DNA from 3 places in the Arthrobacter sp. CJ23 genome. Region 1 is predicted to be linked to each of the others. Evidence: riboswitches for the same ligand, from Rfam matches in the RefSeq annotation. Region 1 holds a riboswitch; each other region holds the start of a gene.
The links. Region 1 has a riboswitch for S-adenosylmethionine ahead of NVV90_RS18890 (DUF1737 domain-containing protein). Riboswitches for the same ligand answer to the same signal wherever they lie in the genome.
Positions count from the first base shown of each region.

Region 2: it holds a riboswitch for S-adenosylmethionine, as region 1 does, so the genes downstream of both, NVV90_RS13625 (aminotransferase class V-fold PLP-dependent enzyme) here and NVV90_RS18890 (DUF1737 domain-containing protein) in region 1, are expected to answer to the same signal.
Region 3: it holds a riboswitch for S-adenosylmethionine, as region 1 does, so the genes downstream of both, NVV90_RS06570 (homoserine O-acetyltransferase) here and NVV90_RS18890 (DUF1737 domain-containing protein) in region 1, are expected to answer to the same signal.

Region 1 covers NZ_CP102950.1:4,187,267-4,189,519, reverse strand. The annotation lists gene NVV90_RS18900 (O-succinylhomoserine sulfhydrylase) at 1-397, opposite strand, end outside; gene NVV90_RS18895 (rhodanese-like domain-containing protein) at 398-808, opposite strand; gene NVV90_RS18890 (DUF1737 domain-containing protein) at 805-1,074, opposite strand; SAM riboswitch class IV at 1,089-1,201, opposite strand; gene NVV90_RS18885 (SulP family inorganic anion transporter) at 1,289-2,253, opposite strand, start outside.
Region 2 covers NZ_CP102950.1:3,047,711-3,049,963, forward strand. The annotation lists gene NVV90_RS13615 (IS3 family transposase) at 1-244, opposite strand, end outside; gene NVV90_RS13620 (helix-turn-helix domain-containing protein) at 282-608, opposite strand; SAM riboswitch class IV at 953-1,067, shown strand; gene NVV90_RS13625 (aminotransferase class V-fold PLP-dependent enzyme) at 1,102-2,253, shown strand, end outside.
Region 3 covers NZ_CP102950.1:1,494,959-1,497,211, reverse strand. The annotation lists gene NVV90_RS06570 (homoserine O-acetyltransferase) at 1-935, opposite strand, end outside; SAM riboswitch class IV at 949-1,064, opposite strand; gene NVV90_RS06565 (bifunctional o-acetylhomoserine/o-acetylserine sulfhydrylase) at 1,238-2,253, opposite strand, start outside.

The DNA of each region.
Region 1 (2,253 bases):
TCTCCACGCCCCAGCGCGGCAGGATCTCGTTGAGGATGACGAAGCAGGAGCCGAATAGGGAGCGGGCGGCCACCACGCGGTCGCCGGCGGCCAGCAGGGCACCGAGCGCCGTGAACACCGCGGACATGCCCGACGCCGTCGCGAAGCACGCTTCGGTGCCTTCCAGCAGCCGGAGGCGTTCCTGGAAGGTGGCGACCGAGGGGTTGCCGTAGCGGGAGTAGACGAAGCGTTCGTCCTCGCCCGTGAACGCGCGCTCGGCGGCCTCCGCCGACTCGTAGACGAAACCGGAGTTCAGAAAGACCGCCTCGGAGGTCTCCTGGAAATTAGTACGGTCAAGGCCGCCGCGGACTGCCTGCGTGTCAGGGCTCCAGCCGGCGGCGTCAGGATTGAAAGTCACTTAGTTTTTCCCCAGGTTCGTCGGGAGTCCGCGGTTTTTCCAGCCGTTCACGGTGCGCTCGCCGTAGCGGTCCGGTTCGCCTTCAAAGCCCTCCAGCACGTTGTAGGAGGTGTAGCCTGCCTGCGTTGCGGCGATGGCGGCGGCGATGGAGCGCTGGCCCGAGCGGCACAGGAAGACCAGCTCGGTGCTGCCGGCCTCCGGGGCCTGCTGCAGCAGCTCGTCCAGGAAGCGGGAGTTGGGGACGCCGCCGGCCAGGTTCCACTGGATGAACAGCGGATCGTTTTCGGTGGCCTTGGTGTCCGGGATGCCGATGTGGGCCCATTCGCCCTCGGTGCGGACGTCCACCAGGATGGCGCCTTCTTCGAGTTTGGCCCACGCCTCGTGCGGGCTCAGGTCTCCGGCGTAGCTCACGCGTGGCCCTCGAATGCTTCTTCGTCCTCGTCGTAGCCCTCAAGCCGGTCAACGGCGCTGGCCACGGCGGCATCCGCGGTGGCGATGGCCACGGGCAGGATCACGGCCTGCGCCACGATCACATCGGTGCCGTTGAAGGTGGCGGAGGGGCTGCCGTGGAGCACGTAGCCCTCGGCCAGTGCGGCGGAGATCCGCTCGCAGAAGTCACGGGTGTCCGGGCCGGTGATCAGCCGGTAGGCGAGTTTTTCTTCGATGGGTTCAGTCATTTGCTGGTGCTCCTCAGTCACGCTTGCAGTTCGAAAGTGTCGATACGCCGAGTAGTCACCTGAGGCACCCCGCCGGAGAGAGGGTTGCCGACCAGCAAGTCAGGGCTTTGTGCTGGTGCTCATTACTCAAGAAAAAAGTAACATCCACGACGGCGGAGCCGCATGTGACAGGGGGGTCGCCGTCGTCATGTTGCGTAACCGGCGGCTGCTGGAGCTATTCGCGCCTGAGTGCGCGCACTGCGGCGCCGATGGTGGGGAAGAAATGCTCGGGCGTGAAGCGGGCCGCGGCGCCGAGGTGGAGCAGTTTGTCCTTGACCGGTCCCTTGAGCTCGGCGAACACCAAATCCACTCCTTTATTGGCGAGCCACTCGTCCAGGGTCACCAGGTCCTCAAGGGCAGTGGTGTCGATCCCGGTGATCGGCTCGGCAGCGAGGATGACGTGGGTGATCGCGTCCGGAGCCTTGCCGGAGGCTTCATCCAGTTGTTCCCGCACGAAGCCCGCCAGGACCTGCCCGTTGCCGAAGAACAGCGGGGCATCGAAGCGCAGGATCAGGAGCCCGGGGATGCGTTTGCCTTCGGGGTGCCGGGCGAGGTCGTGGTAGCCGGGCAGGCCCTCCTCTGAGCCCAACTCCGCCCGGTACGGGTCCCAAGCGCGGCGCACAAAGTCCAGGACTGCCAGGGCTATGGCCACCACGATGCCTTGCAGGACGCCCACTGTGAGGACGCCCAGGAAGGCAGCCAGCATCACCGCGGATTCGCTGCGGCTCAGGCTCAGGAGCCGCCGGACGCCGGACGGATCCGCGAGGGCAATGGCCGCGGCAATGACGACGGCGGCCAGTGTTGCGGAGGGCAGGTACTCGGTCACACCGGGTGCCAGGAGCATGAAGGCCAGCACCAGCGCCGCGCCCACCACCCCGGTCATCTGCGATTTGGCCCCGGCGTCCACGGCCACCGGTGTCCGTGACGTGCTTCCGGAGACGGGGAAGCCGCCCAGCAGTCCGGTGGCAGCGCTGGCGGCCCCGAGCGCGGCCATTTCCCTGTTCCCGGACACCCTCTTTCCTTCCTTGGCTGCCAGCGTCTGGGACAAGACGCCTGTATCCGCGAATGCCATGAGGGCAATGCCGGCGGCGGCGGGCAGCAGGGTCAAAGCATCGGCCCATCCAATACCGCCGAGCGCGG
Region 2 (2,253 bases), 1.1 Mb from region 1:
GCCGGACCTTGCAGAGCAGTTGCAGTAAGCGCATCAGCTTCAGCACGGTCTTCTTCGCGACCGTCCAGCCTTGCTTGACCAGCTCGGTGTGGATGCGGCGGTGCCCGTACCGGCCGTGGTTCTTCTCGAAGATCTCCGTGACTGCAGCCTTGAGTGCTTCCTTCGGATCGGGTGCCTGGAGACGGGCCTGGTGATAGAAGAACGTCGACCGGGCAAGCCCTGAGACATCCAGCAGAACGGGCAGGGGAAGTCAGCCTTGAGGGCGATGAGGGCCTGGACCTTCACCGTTGTTTTTGCGCCCTCAAGGCCCGCAATTTTCCCAGGTACGCCACCTCGGAGCGCAACCGCTCGTTCTCCCGCCGCAACCTCTCCAACTCGGGCAGCTCCGCAGGCGGCGGGGAATCTGGCTTCCGGGGCCTGCCTTTGGGCTTGGGCCGCAACCCGTCCTCGCCCTCCAGCCGATACGCCCTGATCCAGGCTTCCAGTAGGCGAGGCGAGGACAAACCGGCCTCCACCGCCAGATCCGGGGCAGTCTCGCCAGCGATGAACCGTTCGACCAACGCGAGCTTAGATTCGAAAGAGTACTTCTGCTTCGTCGGCTTGGTCACCAGCGCTCCTCGACCATGGATCCTCCACCGCCGATAGAGACGCTTGACCGGCGCCCGAGACACAGCCAGCGCCCTGGCCGTCGCCTTATCCGCGATGCCCTTCTCAAACCACGCTACCGCGGCCTCGCGCTGATCCTCTGATAACGAACTGCTCGCATACATAAAACTGCTCCCCGGGAGTCGGAACTGAATTTCTCAGTCCAACTTCCGGGGAGCAGTTCAATTTGAGGGCGGCCGCCGTCTTTTCTTCGAAATAATGCCGATTTCAAGGGCATCGTAACAAACTGCTTAACAAACGTATCCCGCGTTGGAAGAGGCCATGGCTGTGCCCTAGCCTTGTTACAGGTCACGAGTGCCAGCGCTAAACCCCGGTTTGCTGGCCGGCAACCCTCCATTCGCGGTGGGGTGCCCCGGGTGACGACCAGGCCGGTCCGGACATGGATGCGGCAAGCGCGGATCCCCTGCATGCGGGGTCCTTCTTGAGTGAGGTCCCATGAGCACTGCCACTTTTACTCCTACCGCCGTCCAGCCGTCGTCTGCTCAGTCGAACGCCGCCTCCCGGCCCCTGGCCGCCGTCACCGGTGCAGAGCTGCAGGCGCCCTTGATCCAGGGCGGACACGTCCGCTATGCGAACCTCGACTACGGCGCATCGGCACCGGCCTTGACTGTGGTCTCCGCCTACCTCAATGAGGTCCTGCCCTACTACGCCAGCGTCCACCGGGGGGCGGGCTACGCCTCCCAGATCAGCACCTCGGTCTACGAAAACTCGCGGAACATCGTCCGCGAATTCGTGGGCGGCCGATCGGACGATTCCGTCATCTTCACCCGGAACACCACAGATTCCCTTAACCTGCTGGCAGGCTGCCTGCCCGTGCGGGACGGCGAACACATCGGCGAGGTCCTCTACTTGGACATCGAGCACCACGCCAACCTCCTGCCCTGGCAGGGCGTCCCGCACCGGAGCATCGTTGCGGCGGACACCCTTGCCGAGACCATCGCGAACGTCCGCGTGGCCCTGGAGCAGGGCGGCGTCAGCCTGCTCGCCGTGACCGGCGCCTCCAACGTCACCGGTGAAATCCTGCCGATCGCGGCCCTGGCCACGCTGGCCCATGAGTTTGGCGCCAGAATCGTGGTGGATGCGGCGCAGCTCGCACCGCACCGCCGCATCGACATCGCAGCGTCCGACGTCGACTACCTCGTCTTCTCCGGCCACAAGCTCTACGCGCCGTTCGGCGCCGGCGTACTGGTCGGCCGTCCGGACTGGCTCGACGCCGGAACCCCGCACCTTGCCGGCGGCGGGGCCGTGCGCGAGGCACGCCTGGATTCGGTCAGCTGGGCCACGGGCCCGGCCCGGCACGAGGGCGGTTCGCCCAACGTGCTCGGCGCCGCAACCCTCGCCCGCGCCACCCAAGTGCTCGCCTCCCTCGACCAGGATGTCTGGCACGCCCACGAGGCCGCCATCCGCTCGCACCTGGTGGAAGGACTCAACCGGATCGACGGCGTCACCGTCCACCAGATCTTCAGCGACACGGACACCGAAAACGACACCATCGGCGTCGTGAACTTCTCGGTACAGGGCTTCGACGCCGGACTGGTCGCCGCCTATCTGGCCGCCGAACACGGCATTGGCCTGCGCGACGGGCGC
Region 3 (2,253 bases), 1.9 Mb from region 1:
CCGCGGCTGACGTCGTGGCTCATGAGCGCCTCGGTGATGGCGATGTAGCTGTTGGCGTCAAAACGGCGCACCAGCTTGGTGCCCTGGTGGTCCAGGTAGCTCTCCACTTGGTACCGGCCGCGCTCCCCGAGCACCGCGGCCTCGAGCGGAGCTTCCCTGCCCTGGGCATTGCGGCCGAAGCGGATGTCCAGTTCCAGGGCGGAGCGGTAGGTGATGTGGGCGATCCGGCGGGCCAGGGCAAGCCCGGCCTCCGGAGCCTGGCCGCCGTAGTAATCGCCGCCGTTGAAATCGACATCCTGCCGGATGGCGAGGGTCTGTGCCTGGGCAAAGGCGATCTGCTCGGCCGTGCTGTAGGCGCCCACGGAGACCACGGCGCACTGCCGGACGCGTTCCGGGTAGGTGACAGCCCATTCGAGGGCGCGGGCACCGCCCATGGATCCGCCAACCACGGCATGCCAGGCGGCGATGCCGAGCTGATCCGCCAGGCGTGCCTCGGCCGCCGTGCTGTCTCGAAGCGTGACGAGGGGGAAGCGCGAACCCCAGGGGCGGCCGTCCGGCGCCGTGGAGGACGGGCCCGTGCTGCCGTAGCAGCCGCCCACGATGTTGATGGAGACCACGAACCAGCGCTCGGTGTCGATGGTGGCGCCGGGGCCGACGAGCTGATCCCACCAGCCTTCTTCGTCGCTGCCGCCGCGGGCCACATGGGTGCTGCCGGTCAGCGCGTGCTGGATCAGCACCGCATTCGAGCCGTCTGCGTTGAGCCGCCCCCAGGTTTCGTAGGCAAGCACCACGTCCGGGAGGAAGCCGCCTGCCTCCAGCTCGAGCGGCCCCACGGAGACGTACTTCACGGTGCCGTCCTGCTCGATGGGTCGTTCCTGCTGGATGGTGCGTTCCTTGTGGCCGGATTCGGGTAGGGCTGTTGCAGCAATAGTCATTCGGTGACACCTCACATCGCGCTTGCCCGCCGCCAACAAAGCGGAAGGCCAGGTCTTCACCCGGGGCACCCCACCGCGGAAGGAGGGTTGCCGGCCAGCAAGCCGGGGCTGTCACTGGCACTCATGACCTATGACTACGAGTGTAGGAAGAAGAGGGTCCATCTGGCGAAGATTGTGACACTTATGTGACACCTGGGCGCAGTTTTGTTCACCAAAGCGCAGCCGCGAGGGCAGTCCGGCGAAGAATCGCACGCCCCGCCGGACGCCCCCGCAGTCTCGCCGCAGCCTTCCTGCGACCGCCCTCAGGCGCCCTTCGCGGCGCGGAAACCTGCGTCGAGGTCCGCCAGGATGTCATCGATGTGCTCGATGCCCACGGAGAGCCGGACCAGCCCCGGAGACACGCCGGCGATGGCCTGCTGTTCGGCACTCAGCTGGCTGTGGGTGGTCGACGCCGGGTGGATGACCAGCGAACGGACGTCACCGATGTTTGCCACGTGGGAGTGCAGTTCGAGGGCATCCACGAAGCGTTTGCCGGCTTCCACTCCCCCGCGGATGGTGAAAGCGACCACGGCGCCCGTGCCGCGGGGGCCGTATTTGCGGCCGCGCTCGAACCAGGGGCTTGACGGCAGGCCCGCATAGGCGACCGATTCGACGTCGTCGCGGCCTTCCAGCCATTCCGCCACGCGCGTGGCGTTGTCCACGTGCCGCTCCACGCGCAGGCTGAGCGTTTCAATGCCCTGGGAGATCAGGAAGGCATTGAACGGGGACACGGCCGAGCCGAGATCGCGCAGCAGCTGGACGCGGGCTTTGAGGATGTAGGAGAGGTTGGCGCCCAGGGCCCCGTCCTTGCCGAGGTCACGGGCGTAGACCAGGCCGTTGTAGCTGGGGTCCGGCGTATTGAAGCCCGGGAAGCGGGCAGGGTCCTTGCCGAAATCGAAGTTTCCGGAGTCGACGATCACGCCGGCGATCGCGGCGCCGTGTCCGCCGAGGTACTTGGTGGCCGAGTGCACCACGATGTCCGCACCCCATTCGATGGGCCGGATCAGGTAGGGCGTGGACAGGGTGTTGTCGACAATGAGCGGCACACCGGCCTCGTGCGCGGTGCGGGCGACACCCTCGATGTCGAGAACGTCCTGGCGGGGGTTGGAGACCACCTCGGCGAAGAACAGCTTGGTGTTCGGCTGCACGGCGTTACGCCAGTCCTCGAGATTGTCCGGGTCCGCCACGAACGTGACCGAGATGCCGAATTTCTTCAGCGTGTGCGCCAGCAGGTTGTACGTGCCGCCGTACAGGCTGGGGCTGGCGACCACATGGTCCC